DNA from 3 places in the Brevibacillus sp. AF8 genome. Region 2 is predicted to be linked to each of the others. Evidence: riboswitches for the same ligand, from Rfam matches in the RefSeq annotation. Region 2 holds a riboswitch; each other region holds the start of a gene.

Region 1 (6,221 bases), on a different contig from region 2:
TTGGCACTGCAATCTGGAACAAATCATCAATCCCGACACTAAACCACATATCCATCGCGATGATGGTCCCCAGCGAGAATAAAATTCCTCCGCCAATCCGATTTTTATTCCCCCACAAACGAAGGCCGAAATAAATAAGCACCATCGGCCACAAATCAAACAGACCGAACGAAATGATACCCAAACTGTCTAACAAAAGACCGATTCCCGTAAAAATAATCAGGACACCAGCCAACATTTTGTGCAAACGGGACAGTTTCACAAAAGTCTCCTCTCTCACGCCCCATGCTGATCGTTTTCACTTTGACCATTACGACATGTATAGATGAATGCAGGCGGAATGTTCAACAGGGTAAAGTCGATCTCAACCCGGGGAAAACGATCCTGCAACTCAGCCTGGAGTTGTAGCGAATATTGGAATGTAATAAATAGGCCCCCTGGCTTCAGTACAGATTGAACTTCGTCCAGAATTGCTGCCCGCAGCTCTTGTGGAAAATTGGCGAATGGCAGACCTGAGATAATGACATCTGCACCTACAAGGTCCTGCTCCTCCAAGTAAGACCTAAGTTTAGTCGCTTCCTCCCTGATAGGAAGATCGGGAAAACGTGATTGAAGCATAGAGCGAAATTGGGAATCTCGTTCCACAAGCACGTACTGTGTGCCGGGACGCAAGCGCTGATAGATCGTTTGGGTAAATGCCCCTGTACCAGGTCCCAGCTCCAGGATCACATCGGTTGAAGCCCAATCGACGCTTTTCAACATTTGCTCACATAAAAAACGAGAGCTGGGGATTATACTACCGACGCGTCCAGGCTCAGCGATAAACCGCCGCAAAAAGACCAAGAAGTCCTGCAAGAATCGTACCTCCTAGGGGAAAAGCAGCCTGATGTACACAGGCTGCCGAATTGACCCAATCTATTCTACACCTTGTCCCCCAGTTCCTGTTGAATTAGGATTGCACTGGTTTGGCTACCGGTGTTTTTGCTTCATTAATGGATGCTTTGATGCTAGCAAGTTCTGCATCGAGATCATCCTTTTCCAGGTCAGACAAAGCGTTCTCCCAAGCGCGGTTCGTTTGGCGCCATTGCCCACTCATTTGTGCTTCTGCTTCCATGCGCATGACTTTTTCCTCCATGCGGGCGAAGCCACGGCCTGCGGACTGATTGCCGATACCAACAACTGCTTGATTGACTTGCTTTTGTGTACGAGCTACTTGTGCACGTGCCATCAGTGTGAACTTTTTCGCACGCATTTTATAGAACTCTTCCTTCAGCTCAGCCAGCTTCTCGCGCATTTGTGTAGCTGCCTCGGATGCTGACAGGTAGAGAGTTTCATATTCCGCTGCCCGGCCTTCGTACTGCTTCTTGTCAGCGAGTGCTCGACGTGCCAACTCGTCTTCTCCCTCAGTTAAGGCGAGCTTGACTTGACGATCGCGTTTTTCGATCAGGGCATTGGCTTCATCCAATTGCTGACGGAATTTCTTTTCCAGTGCAACCTGACGGGCAACCGCGACTTCAACTTGTCCGATTTCTACTTCCATGTCACGCATATATTGATTCAGCATTACTACCGGATCTTCCATGGAATCCAATGCATCATTTACCGAAGCTACTGTCAGGTCACGCAAACGTTTAAAGATACTCATTATTTTTTCCTCCTCATCATATCACATCATATTGTTCATCCAAAAGACTCTTGCGACATAGGCGTTACTGCGGGCGTCTTCTTACGTTTCTCTCCCAAGTGTCCAGCGTATCTTCCTTTAATACTTTTTGGGCCCATTCACGCTCCCAAGAAGGAGGCGCTTGTTTTGGCTCTTGGCTGGGACGCAGTAAGCGATATCCCAGATAAATCACCCCAATGGCCAGAAGCGCGTGAAACAGTAGGTCAAGCTTGCCAATCAACATCAGGAACCCGAACAGGAAGACCAGGATTCCCCAAAAACGTGAACCGGTTTGTCCCATGATCTTTTTGGCACCGTATATCATGATCACGCCGGGAATGATAAACCCGAGCAAGTCTCCGATATCGATACCCACCAGATCCAGAAGAACCAACCCACCGACTAGCAGCAGAACCAGCCCGAGTAGAACTTTGCCAGACCGTTCGCTCATTACTCGCTTACCTCCATTCGTTTTGCATGTGGTGCTTGTGGAACGTTATGCCCTTATTGTAGCCCTCGGTATAGGCTTCCCATAACGGGCGTGCGGTTGGTTTTTCCCTCCGTCCTTGGACGGAGACAATTTCCTGCCCTAATCGGACGAGCTGTCCCGCAAGACAGAATATGCACGCGTCGAAAGGCGGCTTGCACTGTCGAACGAAAACGTTACAGCATTTGACGGCATCTTTGTGACGAATATGTGAACGAACAGATAAAAAGAAGGAAATAAAGGACTGGCGTAGAATCTTCGTAAGAGTGCGTGTAAAAAAACATCGAAAAATAGCCGAATTCCGCTTGGCGGAAACGGGGGAACCACGTTTTTGGGGTGAATGGTTGCTACTCCTAGCAGCCTAGGGCGTCCTTTCGACCGAACCCTTCAGCTAACCTCGTAGGCTCACGAAGGGAGCAGTTTCTTTTGCGCAAGATGGTTTTATCTTTATTTATGGCTGGATTGCTTGCTATGGGGGCAGGCACTGCACAGGCTGCTGAGGAGAATACTCTCAATGAAGTAGTCAGTGACTTGTACGGTACCCCTTACAAATCTTCCGGCTCGTCCAAAAAGGGCTTTGACTGCTCCGGTTTCACGCGCTACGTATTTGATGCGTTAGGTGTAGACCTGCCTCACAATTCTGCTTCCCAGTACGAATTAGGTACAGAGGTAGCCAGAAAAGATTTGCAGCCAGGCGATCTCGTATTCTTCAACACGAACGGTCGCAGCATTTCTCACGTGGGTATCTACATCGGAGACGGCACATTCGTGCACTCGGAATCTGGTCGTGGAGTCGTCAACACCAAGTTGAGCGATCCATACTACTGGAGCAAGCGTTATGTAGGCGCCAAGCGTCTCAGCGTTCCTGTTCTAGCGAAAGCAGAAACTCCGAATAAGGAAAAAGCGGTGCAAGCTGCATCGTTGCCGGAAAAACCAGCTAAAAAATAGTCATTCGGCAAAATAATAAAAGCCAGGGACACTACGTCTCTGGCTTTTTCTGACGAAATTTAGTACCTGGTCTAAAGAGGTACCCTCACATATTAGAACAACTTAATAACTTACGGGGTTTCTTCCCCTGATCAGGTCAAAGCATGTTATGATAGACAAGACCCATTCTTTGAATGGTATTCCTTATTAATAGAAGTAACTGGGGGTTGTTCCGGTGAAAGATCACATTTTAATTGTCGATGACAATCTGGAGATTATTGAACTGCTAGAAGACATTTTGGAGAACGAGGGCTTCACCGTTTCCTCCGCAGAGAGCGGAGAGGATGCACTCTCGCTGCTCAGCCAAGGAGAGCGTCCCAACCTGATCCTTTTGGATATTATGATGCCCAACATGAGTGGCTACGAGCTCTGCTCTCAAATTCGCCGTGAGTGGGATTTGCCTATACTGTTTCTCAGTGCAAAAGGAAAAGCGGTAGATAAAGTAGTCGGCTTCGAAATCGGCGCAGATGATTACATCACGAAGCCTTTTGATACAGAAGAGCTGCTCGCTCGCATTCGTGCCCACCTTCGTCGCTATGAGCGCATTCGCAAGCATACCGAAGAGCAGCCTGAGAAGGAAACGGCCTCCTCTCCGATTACGGTTTTGAAATTCAAGGACCTGGAAATCCATAAAGAAACGTATTCCGTTTATGTATGCAATCAAAAGATTGAGCTATCTACCAAGGAATTCCAACTACTCACCTTCCTCGCAGAAAATGCGGGCATCGTCTTTACAAGAGAGCAAATTTATGACCGTGTCTGGGGATATGGATATGGCTCGCTCAATACAGTGACCGTCCATATTAAAAACCTCCGTGAAAAGCTGGAAACAGAACGTCAGTTCATTAAAACACAATGGGGGACAGGCTACGTATTTATCGGGGAGAAGCTTTAAATGAGCTTACGCAATAAAGTTTTGCTCTCCTTCATTGCCTTGATCACACTCAACATCTTGTTGTTTAAATTTGTTTTTCAAGACATTATTGTCGCTCAACTCAAAAATGATCGGCATAATCAGTACCAGGCTGAGAAAGAAGCCGCAGAGAAGGTCATGCTCAATCAATTGCTTCTCGTCAGTAATTTCAAGGACCCAATCGAACGTTTGGAGCTTGAAAAGCAGTTGCCAGACGACGTGATGTACCGCATGCTCGTAAAGGATGCCAATGGAAACACCATCTACAGCAAAACATCACGCGCCTATAATTTGAAAATGCCTTCCCCCTCCGCATCAAGTCGTGGCGATTCTGCCAAACAAAGTGACCTCAAAGTGGTCGCTGAGTACCATTTTCAGCAGGAGCCACCGCGTACAGGGGAGATCGTTGTTTATTTCTACACAGATGATTACGACATGATGGCTACAACAGGGGTTTCCATGATGCTCTGGTTTATTTACGGAAGCATTAGTCTGGTGGGATTGGTTCTGCTCGCTTTGTTCGTTCGCTGGATACTAAGGCCGGTTAACGAATTATCGCGCGTCACCCAAGAAATTCAGGAAGGGAAGCGTCTGGTCACATTTACGTATCGATCGCATGATGAATTTGGGCAACTCTTTCGATATTTCGGGGAAATGGTGGATGAGCTTCGCTTAGCGGAAGAAAGACAGGCAGAAATGATCGCTTCGATCGCCCACGACTTCCGCACACCTCTCACCACGATCAAAGGGTATGCGTCATATATCGGCTCTGGTCGTGTGACGGATATGACCAAAATACAGAAACAGATGGGCAAAATCGAGCTAAAAACGACGGACTTGGAAAAGCTGCTGGATGAGCTGCAGGACTTCACCACTCAAAGCTCCGAGGTCCGACTCAGTATTAACCGCATTCATGTCAAAAGCTTCTTGAGAGGAATCATTGAGGACTATTTGCCAAGAATCAAAGAGGCAGGTCTCACCTTTCAATGGAAGCTGCGCATCTCCAATGAACTACACATCGAAGCAGATGAGACCAAGCTGCGGCGTGTCATGGAAAATTTGTTAAACAACGCTATCCACTACAACAAACCGGATGGCTCCATTTACCTTACGTGTGATCAGCGAGAAGGGCATGTCCTTTTTACTGTGATCGACAAAGGAGAAGGAATCGCCGCTGAAGATTTACCGAAAATTTTCACCAAGTTTTATCGGGCGGAAAAATCACGAAATCGAAACAGTGGCGGTACAGGCTTAGGCTTGACGATTTGCAAGAGCATCGTCCGGCTTCACGGCGGAGATCTGATGGTAAACAGTGAATTGGGAATGGGAAGCAGTTTCTCCTTCACCATCCCCTTCTTCCACGGGTAGCTTTCACAAGCTACCCTTATTTTATATAGATTTATTCTCAGTTAATTATTTCTTTATATTTTACTAGTAAAATAATTTTTGTAAGCATGTTGCTTTCAGTGATAAATAACCCCCAGTTCGGTATCTGACACAATCGGCGAAACCGTAGTGATAAGATGCCTCTTTTTTTGTCCCTCAACTTCCATTTTTTTCTATCTCTTTTCCAAACGCATCGGCAGTCCGTTCTTGGGACGCAAGGTGACCAACGGCTCGGGCTCCACTACCTGATTCGGTTCAGCCAGTCTTAGTCGATATCGCTGTGCAATCGTCGCCAGTAGCAAAGCTGCCTCCATCAAAGCAAAGTTATTCCCGATACAAACACGCGGCCCGCCACCAAACGGGAAATAAGCATAGGCTGGAATTCTTTTTAAGAGGTCGCTGTCAAAACGCTCTGGAATGAATTGTTCAGCCTGGTCATAATAGCGTGGGTCACGGTGCATGACATATTGGCTCATCATCAGTGTTTCTCCAGGCTTGTACGTGTGACCGCCGATCTCAACCTCATCTACCACTTCCCGATTTATCGTCCATGCCGCAGGATAGAGCCTCAGCGTTTCCTGTACAATGAGATTCGTATACTTCAGCTGCGGAATATCCTCGACCGTCGGCAGCTTTTCACACAGTACGGTCGACAACTCGTCATGCAGCTTTTTCTCCACCTCGGGATGAGTAGCCAGCAAATAGAAAATCCACGACATCGTATTCGCAGTCGTCTCATGGCCCGCTACAAAAATGGTCATGACCTCGTCGCGAACCTGCTCGTC
Region 2 (6,221 bases):
AGCCTTTATACCCGGGCTGACTCACGATGACGTGATTCGCCCCGAGCGCCTTGTATAACATCGCGTTCCGATGCTCCTGCGTCATCACAAAAATCCGGCAGGTGCCCAGCTGCTTGAACAGTGTAACGAAGTCGCGTCCCTCCGCCCACTCATCGGGAAAGATGTAGACGGATTGGTATATCAGCAAGGATTCCTGATCGCGGTAGCACTCGTCAAATGAGATGGGCAAAAAACGCTGAATCGTCTTATCTCCAGACCCCGCTTTCAATGAAAAGGCACCTGGATTCCTTCCCCAAAACGCAGGCAAACTGTCACAGCATAGTGTCTGGACAAAAGAAGTGAAAGCTTCCCCCTTGCCTAATACGAGATAATGCTTCATAGCAGCACCTCCCCTTCCCTTATTGGAGATCCTCAATGGACGAGATGTTCATGTACGAAGGAACCACGAGTCCGATTTTGGTTCCGTCGAGATTCGGACCCAAATCCTCGATTTGCCCACCGAATTTTTTCAAATAGCTCGTATCTGTAGACGGCAGCCACGCCGCAACCATCCCATCTACATCCCCAATGGCCACACCTGCCCACATCGGTCCAGTCTGCACCTGACTCAACTCGACTTCATACCCCAGCTTCTGCTCAAGCACATGCTCTACGACGTGCGAGCTGGCAATCTCGGAATCCCATGCTACATAAGCGAGAGTCAGCTTCTCTTTTTGGACAGGCTGTATGCCCTCCACCCATTTCGCTACTTTGACTTCATTGTTTTTTATCCATTCCGCAGCGGCCACTTCCGGATCTTTTCCGTCAATCATTTGAACCATGACCGACTCCATATCGGCTGGCTCCCACCAGAACTTATCCAGAAATTGATAGGCAGCAGGCTGATCCTCTTTCAGCCCTTTGCGCACGATGGTATGGATTTGTTCCGCTCCGCCAAAGCCGTTCTTTGGGTCCGCCAAGTATTTCAAATCCATCTTTTTAAACATCCAGTGCGGCGTCCAGCCCGTTATGATAATTGGTTCCTTCGCTTCGTACGCCTTGATCAAAGCTGCTGTCATAGCGGCATCTGAGCCTTCGACAAGCTGCCATTTATCCAAGCCATACAGGTTCATGACTTCCTCTGTCTTTACCATCGAGCCTGCTCCTGCGTCGATTCCGATGATTTTGTAGTCGAGCTTTTCTCCTAGCGCGTTGTCCGACGTCTCAGAAGGAATCGGACCGACCACCGTTGCTGTCGGTATTTGTGTGTTTGTGTTTTGACTAGAGCATCCTGCGAGCCAAGCTGTCGCTCCCATCATGACTGCCAATATAGCTGGAATCATTTTGTTCATCATGTATTTCTCTCCTTTTTTCCTGCATGTTGGGTAAGTCGATCCAAGACGATAGCGATGATCACGATGGATAGCCCCGCCTCGAATCCTCTTCCTATATCCACTTGCGATACGGCGCGATATACGTCTGCACCCAAGCCTTTCGCCCCGATCATAGCCGCTATGACCACCATCGACAGGGCGAGCATGATGCACTGATTGACTCCCGCCAAGATCGTCGATTTCGCGTATGGCAGTTGTACTTTCACGAGCTTTTGCCACCCAGTTGCGCCAAAGGCGTCCGCCGCTTCCTCCATTTCCGCTGGGACCTGACGTATGCCTAAGTTCGTGAGACGCACGATTGGCGGCAAAGCAAAAATAACGGAGGCAATAACTCCCGGCACCTCGCCCAAACCGAAGAAAAAGATCGCGGGAATCAAATAAACGAACGCGGGCATCGTCTGCATCAAATCCAGTACTGGCGTAACCAGATTGCGAAACGTATCGTGTCTCGCGCAAAGAATGCCCACCGGAATCCCGATGACGATCGAAATCATGGTAGCAGTGAGGACGAGTCCCAATGTCTCCATCGTTTCATCCCAGTACCCCAAGTTGTGGATGAGAGAAAGTCCAACAACCGTAAAGACCATGGACGCTCTCCCTGCAAAAACCCACGCAGCGGCCCCCAGCAACAAGATGAGAATCAGCGAAGGTATCTCTGCCAAAACCGTAGAACAGTAAGTCACCATCGTGGAAATGACGATAGCCACCGGATCAAACAATACCCCTTTGTACTGGCCCAGCACCTCCACGAACCCTTCCATCCAACTGCCAATCGGTAGCTTAGGCACGACGTCCATCACTCATCACCTCTGCTCTCTGATGCTCTTGTACATTGACTTTGCCTACCAGCCCGCCTAGCACCGCTCCTTTTACGATGACACCCAATAATCGCTGCTGGTCGCCCACTACCGCAATCGGGACGTGCAGGTCTGCCATCATCGGGAACAAGCTGTGCAGACGTGCGTCAGGCGAAACGGTAGGGAGGTCGGTTTTCATGATTGCCTCCAGCGAATCTCCCGTACCAATCGCAAGTGATACGTCATACGCCGTAATCAAGCCAAGCAGTGTGCGCTTTTTGTCCACGACGTACAAGCTGGACACGCCATTATCCATCATGAGTTGCAGCGCCACTCGGGCCCCTTTGTCAGGCGTGATTGCTTCTGCCCGTTTCATCACATTTTCAGCAACGAGCACCCTGGACAGGTCGGCATCCTCCACGAACTTCCGCACGAATTCATCCGCTGGGTCTGCCATAATTTCTTCCGGGCGGCCGATCTGAATGATCTGCCCGTCTTTCATAAAGGCAATCCGATCGCCCAGTCGCAACGCCTCATGCAAGTCATGTGTAATGAACAGGATCGTCTTTTTCATCGTCATCTGGAGCTCCAGCAGCTCATCCTGCATATCTTTTCGAATGAGTGGGTCCAGTGCACTGAACGCTTCGTCCATCAAGAGAATATCTGGATTATTAGCCAACGCCCGCGCCAGACCGACCCGCTGGCGCATCCCTCCGCTCAATTGATCCGGGTGCGCATTTTCCCACTCGGTTAATCCAACGAGCGCAAGTGCTTCCCGTGCTCTTTCTTGCCGGAGTCCTGGCGGTACTTGCTGAATCTCCAAACCAAACTCCACGTTTTCTCGTACCGACCGCTGCGGAAACAGGGCGAAATTTTGAAAAACCATCCCGAGCTTCTTCCTCCGCACCTCACGCAAAGCTGCTGCCTTCATGTCCACGATCTCTTCCCCATCGATCTCGATGCTTCCGCTCGTTGGGTCAATCAGTCGATTACACAGTCGGATTAAGGTGGACTTGCCGCTGCCTGACAGGCCCATAATGACAAAGATTTCACCTTCCTCGACTTCAAAGCTGACCTGATTGACACCGATGGACTGGCCAGTTTGCTTGTAAATTTGTTCTTTTGTCCGTCCTTCCGCCAGCAGCTTCAAGGCCAGTTCGGGCTGCTTGCCGAACACTTTTGTGAGTTGGTGGACTTTCATTTTGGACATGATATCCCTCATCCTTCGTTTTTTCGTAAATGTAAAAAGCCCGCGAAGTTTCGACACTCCAGCAAAACCAAGCAGGCACGCTTGAGTTTACTCGTGTTGAAAATCCGCAGGCTTACGTAATACCTGGCGTCCATTTTCAGGACTCCCTGTACTCTGTCTTCCTGATTTCGATTGTCAGCGGTTTATGTCGTACCGACTGCCTCTCAGCGATCCACACCATTCCCTTCACGTTGTATCGGCGTAAGCTGCTCGTCGGTATTTCCATAAAAAATAGGCCGATCCATTCTTTTTCTCCAGAACAAAGGTCCCAAAGAAAAAGCCTGTATCGACCTATCACACGCCCGCAAGGAATCCCCTTGTTGCGCATTATATGCCTAGACTTTATCCATTCATGACCTTCCCTGCTTTGGCCGACGAGGTTAGCTGACGGGTAGGATGGCAGAGAAGACATTTCCTCATCCCTCCTGATCACTCAGGATTAACCCCAAAAGATTGGTTCCCCCGCTTCCGAGAATATCGGAACTAGGCCGTATTGTGTTTTGTTGCTTATTTGATCGTGATTGTGACTTTGATTATACGCTCGCTTCCAGTTATTGTGAACGTTCATTTTCGTTGAATCAAACAGAATAGCGCCTTTCTTAATGAGTCGCATTGATTTAGATGGTTCATGCTCATCCAATTGAAGAATCACTTGGCTATCTTTCCCTTTTTATACACAAACCTCTACGCATACACGCTCCTCATAGGAAAAGCGCTGACTGATGTCCGTGACAACCTCCCAGTCATCCTCCCCGACCCGGATGGAATAAAGCAGTTCTCGCCCCTGAAATTGCACATGAGATACCTTTCCGATAACGCCTTCCATTCCTTGCTGCCACGCTGCGAGCTTCAACTGATCGGGACGAACCGGCAATATTTGCTGAGCGTGAAAGGAAGAAAAGTCGCGGGAAACAGCAATCGGTACCGCTGGCTCTCCTTGCCTCTCCAACAGAAAGGTATTGGGGCAAGCCCAGTTTCCTTTTAAGAAGTTAGCCCGTCCCACAAACTTGGCGACAAAAGGCGATTGGGGCGAATAGTATATATCCTGCGGGCTACCTGCTTGTTCCACCCTGCCTCCTTTCATTACGACGATCTGATCCGCCATAGCCAGTGCCTCTGACTGATCGTGTGTGACGTAGACGATGGAAGTCCCCAGCTCGCGGTGAATAAATTGGATTTCCTTGCGCATTTGCATACGCAGCTCTGCATCGAGACTGCTCAATGGCTCGTCCATCAGAAGCAGCGTAGGGTTAAACACGATGGCCCGCGCCAGAGCAACGCGCTGCTTTTGTCCACCAGAGAGCTGATTGGGAAATCTCTCTTCCATTCCTCCAAGACCGACCATCTCCAGCATTTGTGCCACCCGTACCTTTGGATTATCTTTGTAAGCGGCAGGCACGTGCTTTTGATGTTGCAACGGAAACACGACATTCTCATAGACAGTCAAATGCGGCCAAAGTGCGAATGACTGAAACACCATACCAATCCGCCGCTCCTCTGGCGGCTTTCTTCTTGCCTGGTCCGCTACGCACTCTTGATTGATCCAGATTTCTCCGCTGGTAGGCGATTCAAAACCCGCCAATAGCCTAAGCAGTGTCGTTTTTCCGCAGCCGCTCGGCCCGAGCAAAGCAACGAATTCCCCTTGTCCAATTTGTAGATCCAGATGGTGGAGCACCGTCACATCTCCGAATTTTTTGGAAACGCCCTTCACTCTTGCACTGTTCATCCCTGTATCCTCCGTTGCCAATATCGTTTCCATAAACCGCCCATTGTCAAAGCCAGCAGGATGGCCACTACGATCAACGAAGAAAGGGCCGTGCTATGAGTCGTTGATCCCGCCTGCTCAAAGCTAAAAATAACGACACCGATCGTTTCCGAACCGGATGACCACAGAAGCGATGATATTGTCAATTCAGTAAATGCTGTCAGGAACACTAGAAACAAGCCTGTTGCCATTCCCGGTGCATAGAGCGGGAGCAATATCCGGGACCACCTCGTCCAAAATCGACCACCGTTGATCCGTGCTGCTTCTTCTACTTCCTTGCCCACCTGCATAATGGAGACCGTACTGCTTTTTACTTGCAAGATCAAAAAGCGAGTCACATACGCAATCAAAATGAGCCAAACCGTTCCATATATTCCTGGCTGCCAGCTGGGAATCGGCTCGATCCACGTTAAAATCATCGCCAGACCAAGCACCATACCGGGCAAAGCATACGGCAAAGCGACAGCCCCTTCCATTACTTTTCCCATAAAGGAAGGCCGATGGATGCGCCAGTAAGCGAACCATGTTCCAGCCACCACGCACAAGACGCCAGTCAAGCAGGCCAGCATCAGGCTATTGCCGATGGCCGCTCTCGTTCCAACATGGTCAAACAATACAAACGCAAAATGCTTCCATGTCAGATTTTGCGGAACAAAAGGCAACCCATACGCCTTGATGAAAGCGTTCGCTGCCATGGACAAGAGAGGAAGCACACTCGTCACCAACAAAAAGAGTCCAACAAGAACCTCCACACCCCGTCGATATCTTTCCAAGTGACGGCGAATCGATTTGTCCTCGGCACTGGTCTGGTCCACCCGGCTTTTACGCAAAAAGAGCCACTGTACTCCTGTTCCCGCCAATGCTATCACGCCAAGCAAAATAGACAAGACAGATGCCCTCGCAAAAGCGCTCGGTCCAAATCCGATGACCTCCTCATAAATCAACGTACTCAATAAAGGGATATTTTCCGGGATCCCGAGAAACGCAGGGACACCAAAATTATCGAGTCCGGAAATAAAAGCAAGCAGTCCGCCTCC
Region 3 (6,221 bases), on a different contig from region 2:
CGCTGGATGGGGATGCATACGTAATGAAGCCAACACGGAAGCCCCATACGTAATCCTCTTTAGTAGCCCCATCTACTTTTACAGGCAGAATGCGAGGGTGAACGTCGCACAGGCTAGCGAAGAGAGATTCGTGCATCGAATCCTCGAAGAACAAGCCGAAGTACGCGTCATCCGTTACGGCAACAATGTTGATCCCAGCCTCTGCGCCTTCTTTTAGTGCAGCGACGATTTGTTTTCCTTCCTCTGGACCTGGTGTATAGCCAGTTGGGTTATTCGGGAAGTTGAGTACGACGATGGCTTTGCCTTTGTCTTTTTGTGCGAGAATGGCATCACGCAAAGCAGCAGCATTAAATTTCATCTCGTCGTTATACAATGGGTAGTAGACCATTTCCGCACCACGGCGGATCGAAAACGTAAGCTCGTAGTTTTCCCAGTTTTTGTCCGGGATGATGACGCTGTCGCCGCTGTCAGCGAACAAGTCAGATACGATGCTCAGACCATGGGTCAATGCGTTTGTAACGATTGGGTTACTAAACGTATGATTAGCCAGTGCAGGCTGTTCCTCGATCATTTTTTTACGCCATGCTGCACGCAGCTCAGGCTTTCCTGCTGGGGGAGCATATTCGTAAATGTCTTTTGGCTGGTAAGCAGATAGGTTATCCTGGATGACCTTAAGGTGCATCGGTTGACCATTTTCCAGTGCAATCCCGATGGTTGCATTGTACTTTTTCGCTTTTGCTTTCGCTTCTGCCGACTGGCTGAGAATCCCCTCTTTAGGGAAATAAATCAGCTTGGCGATATTGGATAGCATTTCATACACGTGGGGGTTTTCTCGTTGGATGGTTTCGTTCAGCGTTGATGCTAATGAATGCATGGTAGCCTCCCTTTTCATATACAAACATCTATCTTTACCAATAAAGATAGCGTATCTACATGCATTTGTCACCCTTGCCCAACGGGATATTTCAGATTTTACGAGGTTCCTTTTGACAGCGAGGACCTGATTTGCTACCTTGAAATCGAAAACTGACTAATGCGGGAGGGAGAAGCAAATGGCTGAACGCAGGATCGTTCGCCTGGGGGACCCTGTCTTGCGTGAAACTTCAAAAAGAGTACTATCCATTACTCCGCAGGTCGAAAAGATATTGGATGATATGGCCCAAACGATTTACGCTGCGAAAGGTCGAGCAGGCTTGTCTGCGATCCAGATTGGCATCCCGGAGCGTTTAGTCGTGATGGATTGCGGTAGCGGCTTGATTGAACTAATCAATCCGGTGTTGGTGGAAAAATCCGGTGAGCAGGTAGGGCTAGAAGCTTGTCTTTCGATACCAGGTGTTTTTGGAATCGTTCGTCGGGCGAATTATGTCAAAGTTCAGACGCTGAACCGCCAAGGACAAACAAAGACAATCGAAGCGGAAGATTTCCTGGCTCGGTGTATTCAGCACGAGATGGACCATTTGGAAGGAATATTGTTTATTGATCATACGGAAGAGATCTACTCAGCGAAAACAGGAAAGAAACTGAATCGCAAGGATTTGCTCCGGATACAAGATAAAAGTAGAAAAAATGGTGGAAATAAGCGACGCATAAACAGCAAGGAGATTGACTCATGAAACGTTGGAACATTATGTTAACAGGCTTCGGAACAGTAGGACAGCAGGTGGCTCGACTGCTGGAGCAGCGAAGGGAGAGGTACCGCGAGCTATATCAAGCGGATGTCAGACTCGTGGGAGTCGTTCGTTCAGCTTCCGGCCTCTACGATGAGAACGGAATCGATTCGGGAAAATGGGCAGACTATGCTCATACAAAACAAACAAGGAACCCATCTTGGAACGCGCTGGAATTTATCAAGTCAGCTCAAGCAGACGTGCTCATCGAGGCAGGTCCATCTGAAAAAGAGGGCGGACCCGGTCTTACTTTTATTCGTTATGCTTTGGAGAATGCCATGCATGCGATCGCCATTTCAAAAGGCGCACTTGTAGTCGATTATGCTGGCTTAGCCGCTCTTGCCAAAAAACATGGCGTCGCATTGAAAGGGAGTGGAGCAACAGCAGCAGCTCTGCCGACGATCGATCTGTTGCAGTATAACTTGGCAGGCTGTGAAGTAAAACGCGTCGAAGGTATTTTTACGGGAACGACAAACTTCGTGCTCACAAAAATGATGGAAGAGGGGCTCACCTGTGCAGAAGCAGTCGAGCTCGCTCAGAAGATGGGGATTGCCGAACCGGACCCTTCCTATGATATCGATGGATGGGATACAGCTTCGAAGCTCACGATCTTGGCAAACGCTGCTTTTGATGCGCAAGTAAAACTAACCGATATAACACGCGCAAGTATTCGCGAAATAACCTCGTTACAAATCGAGGCGTGGAAAAAGCACTCGAAGATTCCCAAGCTGATCGGAACGATCCAAAAGGAAGCGAATGGCACGGTATCTGTCGCAGTAGATTTATGTGCGGTGGATCTTACCCATCCATTTGCATCTGTATCTGGTACGACAAAAGCCATACGGGTAGAAACAGATGTCATGGGGGATTTATTGGTCGTTGGAGGAAAATCAGATCCTGTGGCGGCAGCGGCGGCTGCCTTAAAAGACCTTGAACATATTATAAGCAGATAGGTTCATTTGCATGTGCTTCCAGTGTTCCTTAGGAATGAGTCGTTTAGAACCGCGTGCATACTAGGGATGTACCACCAATAACGGTGAGGGGGCCATACGGATGAAACAATCGTCTGATGTCAATGCCGAGCTGCAGCAAGTATCTGCTTACCCAACGAAGCAAGAAATGAATCAAAAGGATGTTGCTTTGCTCAATGAGCAGGAAAGCTGCTGTACCCCCAAAAAACAGGCGGCAGAAGCGAAGCGAAAGTAACGCGTACACGAAAAAGCCGGGTCTCGATTACGAGACACCGGCTTTTCGTTTATCAGGCAGTGTTCTACCCGATAAATTCTTGTACCCAGTAGCCATTTGTGAAGCCTACACCAATTTTTGTGAAATCAGGGTTCATAATGTTTTGGCGGTGGCCTTCACTGTTCATCCATTGTTGCATAACTTCTTGTGGACTCTGTTGACCCATGGCGATATTCTCGCCTGCAGTCGAGTACTGAATGCCATACTGCTTCATCATGTCAAATGGAGAACCGTACGTTGGACTGTTGTGGTCAAAATAGTTGTTAGCAGACATATCTTGTGCTTTTGCCAACGCTACTTTGGACAGTGCCGCATCCATTTGAACAGGTTTGAGACCTGCTTTTGCACGTTCTTGGTTCACCAAATCCGCGACTTGTTTCGCAAAATCACCAGTTTTAGCTTCATCCGCTTGATTTACCGGAGCGGCAGGCTGAGTGACATTATTGCTAGGTTGTGCTGGTGCCGTTTGAACTGGTGCTGGTTGTGCTGGAGCTTGTTGTACGGGTGCTGGTTGGAAAGTTCCTGGTTGAATCGGGCAAGGTTGTACAGGTGTTGCTTGTCCTTGCTTAACAGGTTGCATTGGCTGTACTGCTTGTGGCTGGCCAGGAACAAAGCCTTGTTTTTGGAAAAAGTTAAAGAACTGTTGTGCATTTGGTGCTTTTTGGAATTGTCCCATATTTTGACCCGCATTGAATTGGAATTGTCCGTTCTTCAATGGGCAGTTAGATGCTGCGGAAGCAGAAGAAGCAAACCCTGTCAAAGCCAAGCCCAGACCAAGAGTCATCGCGATTGTAACAGAACCAAAACGTTTCATTAAACAAATCTCTCCTTTTTTTGGCCTACGAGGTTAGTTGTCGGATTCGGATTGAGGAAACAACCCTACGCCAGTTCGGCGATTCACCCCAATGTGGAATAACTCATCCACAAAAAAGTCCCCCGCACTTCCTTTTCAAGAGGAAGTCTCGGCTTATTTCGTTTGGCATGAACAACGATATCAGACAATCCCAATCGAAATAAAGGAGTAATATATGGCAACTAGCTAGAATCGTTGATAAATTAGGCTCATTTCGCTTTGTTTGATTGTTCCTTCCATGCAGTTAAGCCGCCTTCCAATGCATTCGCATGAAAACCATGCTCACGAAGCAGAGCCGCAGCTTTTTGAGCTTTGTTACCTGTTGTACATAAGGTAACGATCTGCACATTTTGCGCGAGTTTTTCGGTTTCTTCATCAAGTGGCTTGTCCTGTTCCTTCATAAGAAGATAAGGGACGTTTCGCGCCGACGCGTTTTCGTGAACGAGGCTGCCGGAAATAAATTTCTCGGCGTCGCGTACGTCCAATAAAAGTACAGGCACTTTCTTTTCAAGCATTTCGGATAATTGAATGGTTGTCAAAATATGATTTTCCAATGTAATCCCTCCCAATCCTATTGTAACAGAGTACCGCTTCGTCCAGAATAAGGCTGAACGGTTGCTTTTATTGGACAACCATGGTAGAATGAGGTTGCTACTTGGAAAATTGATACCTAATCATTCATCGAGGTGTTTGTATGCTGATGGATAACATTTTTGAATCCCCGATTCACACTGGCGCGGTCATCGGAGCCGCAAGGATGGAAGAGAGGAAGGGCTTTCATTGTTTTAGGTTTTCAAAAGGTTTAGTTTTTAATTTTGCAGTTCCGTCCTATGACATTCATATATTTGCTAAGTAAGTAAAATTCACATATCATGAAGGCGTATCACAGCACATGATTTGGTATTTCTTCATGATATGTGAGCTTTATTTGCTTCGGTAAATATGACTAGCATATTCAAATTGAATTTTTGGAGGTTTTTTTAGATGCAAACGAACGGAACAGTAAAATGGTTTAACGCAGAAAAAGGTTTCGGTTTCATTCAAGTAGAAGGCGGAGACGATGTATTCGTACACTTCAGCGCAATCCAAGGTGACGGTTTCAAAACTTTGGACGAAGGTCAAAAAGTTCAATTCAACATTGTTCAAGGCAACCGTGGCCCACAAGCTGAGAACGTAGTAAAACTGTAAGTCTCCTTTTAAAAGAAACTGTCCTTTCGAGGGCAGTTTTTTTGTCGTAGAACATAGAAGTAAAAAGGCGTTGGGATAGTCCCCAGCGCCTATTCGTGCATGCGAATCATTAAAAAAGGAACTATGGCGTCCCACCATAATTCCTCATTTTCTTCCTGCAAAATAGTTAAATACAAGTTTCGATATCGACAGTTTGGAATTGACTGTCAAGAACGGTAAGACCAACAACTTGACCGCCGCCGATAGAAGTACGGCCATAAGTGGTGAGAAGGACATTTCTGTTGTTTTCTGCTACGGTAAGGCGAACTTCATAGTGGAAAGAAGCGGGGACAAGCGCATTGAAAGCAGTGCGAGTATTCGCAGGGATAAATTGCGTAATGTCAAGCAAGGTGCTAACTGGATTCGTTTGCGTAACGGCGTTACCCCAGTTCAATACTTGCACACGTACTTCAACCTCTTCTGTGTTCAGGTTTACCAGGTCGAGGTGAGCAGTGACAGCTCGGGCGAGGTTATTTTGCAAAATACCAGTCGTTCTCACCGTATTTCTTCTTGGGCGTCTGTGATTTCTGCTTTCAGTATTACCTTGATCGTCGTCGTATTCGATTTCAGACATCCATGTTCACTCCATTCTTGTGTAATCTAGTGGGACAATAATACGATATTGTTTCTTGTCTTGATTTGTAACGGCGAACGTAAGGGGACGAGTAACTATTTTTGATAGAGGACGGTGGAGGGTTTGGGAGAAATGCCTGTATACAAGCAACTAGACTATACGGCTCGATTTGATTGGGGATACGAAGGGGTGGAACAGGTCGGAGCAGCATCGGATATGATCGTGATTATCGATGTACTCTCGTTCAGTACGTGTGTAGATATCGTAACGGGACGTGGGGGTATCGTCTATCCTTATCAGGTACAGGATGAGTCAGCCATTGCATTCGCCAAACAAAAAGCAGCGCTGCTCGCTGGAAAACGCGGCGAACCAATCTCCCTTTCGCCAGCCTGTCTGAAAACGGTTCCGGTGGGAAGTAGAGTGGTGTTACCCTCACCAAACGGATCGACCTGTACCGTGTTGGCAAAGAAAACAGGGGCGAGGGTGGTCGCTGCGTGCTTGCGTAATGCGCTATCCGTAGCCAGATACATACAGCAGCAGAAAGGAACGATAACGGTCATTGCTTGCGGTGAACGGTGGGGAAATGGAGCATTGCGACCCGCTATTGAGGATATGATTGCGGCAGGTGCGCTGCTTCACGAACTAGAGAGGTATC

Evidence for each region. A riboswitch is a leader RNA that binds a small molecule or an ion and turns the genes downstream of it on or off. The one in region 2 is predicted to bind cyclic di-AMP.
Region 1: another riboswitch for cyclic di-AMP. It lies ahead of KB186_RS24885 (C40 family peptidase); the one in region 2 lies ahead of KB186_RS18715 (quaternary amine ABC transporter ATP-binding protein).
Region 3: another riboswitch for cyclic di-AMP. It lies ahead of KB186_RS01250 (CAP domain-containing protein); the one in region 2 lies ahead of KB186_RS18715 (quaternary amine ABC transporter ATP-binding protein).

What each region holds. Positions count from the first base shown of each region.
Region 1 is NZ_JAGQDN010000026.1:6,716-12,936, reverse strand. Features, by position in the region: gene liaF (cell wall-active antibiotics response protein LiaF) at 1-262, opposite strand, end outside; gene KB186_RS24900 (class I SAM-dependent methyltransferase) at 277-855, opposite strand; gene KB186_RS24895 (PspA/IM30 family protein) at 950-1,645, opposite strand; gene KB186_RS24890 (LiaF transmembrane domain-containing protein) at 1,710-2,114, opposite strand; cyclic di-AMP (ydaO/yuaA leader) riboswitch at 2,433-2,572, shown strand; gene KB186_RS24885 (C40 family peptidase) at 2,577-3,098, shown strand; gene KB186_RS24880 (response regulator transcription factor) at 3,313-4,032, shown strand; gene KB186_RS24875 (sensor histidine kinase) at 4,033-5,418, shown strand; gene KB186_RS24870 (cytochrome P450) at 5,610-6,221, opposite strand, start outside.
Region 2 is NZ_JAGQDN010000015.1:32,214-38,434, reverse strand. Features, by position in the region: gene KB186_RS18730 (hypothetical protein) at 1-379, opposite strand, end outside; gene KB186_RS18725 (glycine betaine ABC transporter substrate-binding protein) at 399-1,334, opposite strand; gene KB186_RS18720 (ABC transporter permease) at 1,331-2,170, opposite strand; gene KB186_RS18715 (quaternary amine ABC transporter ATP-binding protein) at 2,154-3,380, opposite strand; cyclic di-AMP (ydaO/yuaA leader) riboswitch at 3,773-3,919, opposite strand; gene KB186_RS18710 (ABC transporter ATP-binding protein) at 4,090-5,145, opposite strand; gene KB186_RS18705 (ABC transporter permease) at 5,142-6,221, opposite strand, start outside.
Region 3 is NZ_JAGQDN010000001.1:369,833-376,053, reverse strand. Features, by position in the region: gene KB186_RS01270 (aminotransferase class I/II-fold pyridoxal phosphate-dependent enzyme) at 1-874, opposite strand, end outside; gene def (peptide deformylase) at 1,053-1,613, shown strand; gene KB186_RS01260 (homoserine dehydrogenase) at 1,610-2,620, shown strand; gene KB186_RS01255 (hypothetical protein) at 2,721-2,873, shown strand; gene KB186_RS01250 (CAP domain-containing protein) at 2,938-3,726, opposite strand; cyclic di-AMP (ydaO/yuaA leader) riboswitch at 3,734-3,890, opposite strand; gene KB186_RS01245 (rhodanese-like domain-containing protein) at 3,975-4,319, opposite strand; gene KB186_RS01240 (cold-shock protein) at 4,750-4,953, shown strand; gene KB186_RS01235 (hypothetical protein) at 5,120-5,491, opposite strand; gene KB186_RS01230 (2-phosphosulfolactate phosphatase) at 5,699-6,221, shown strand, end outside.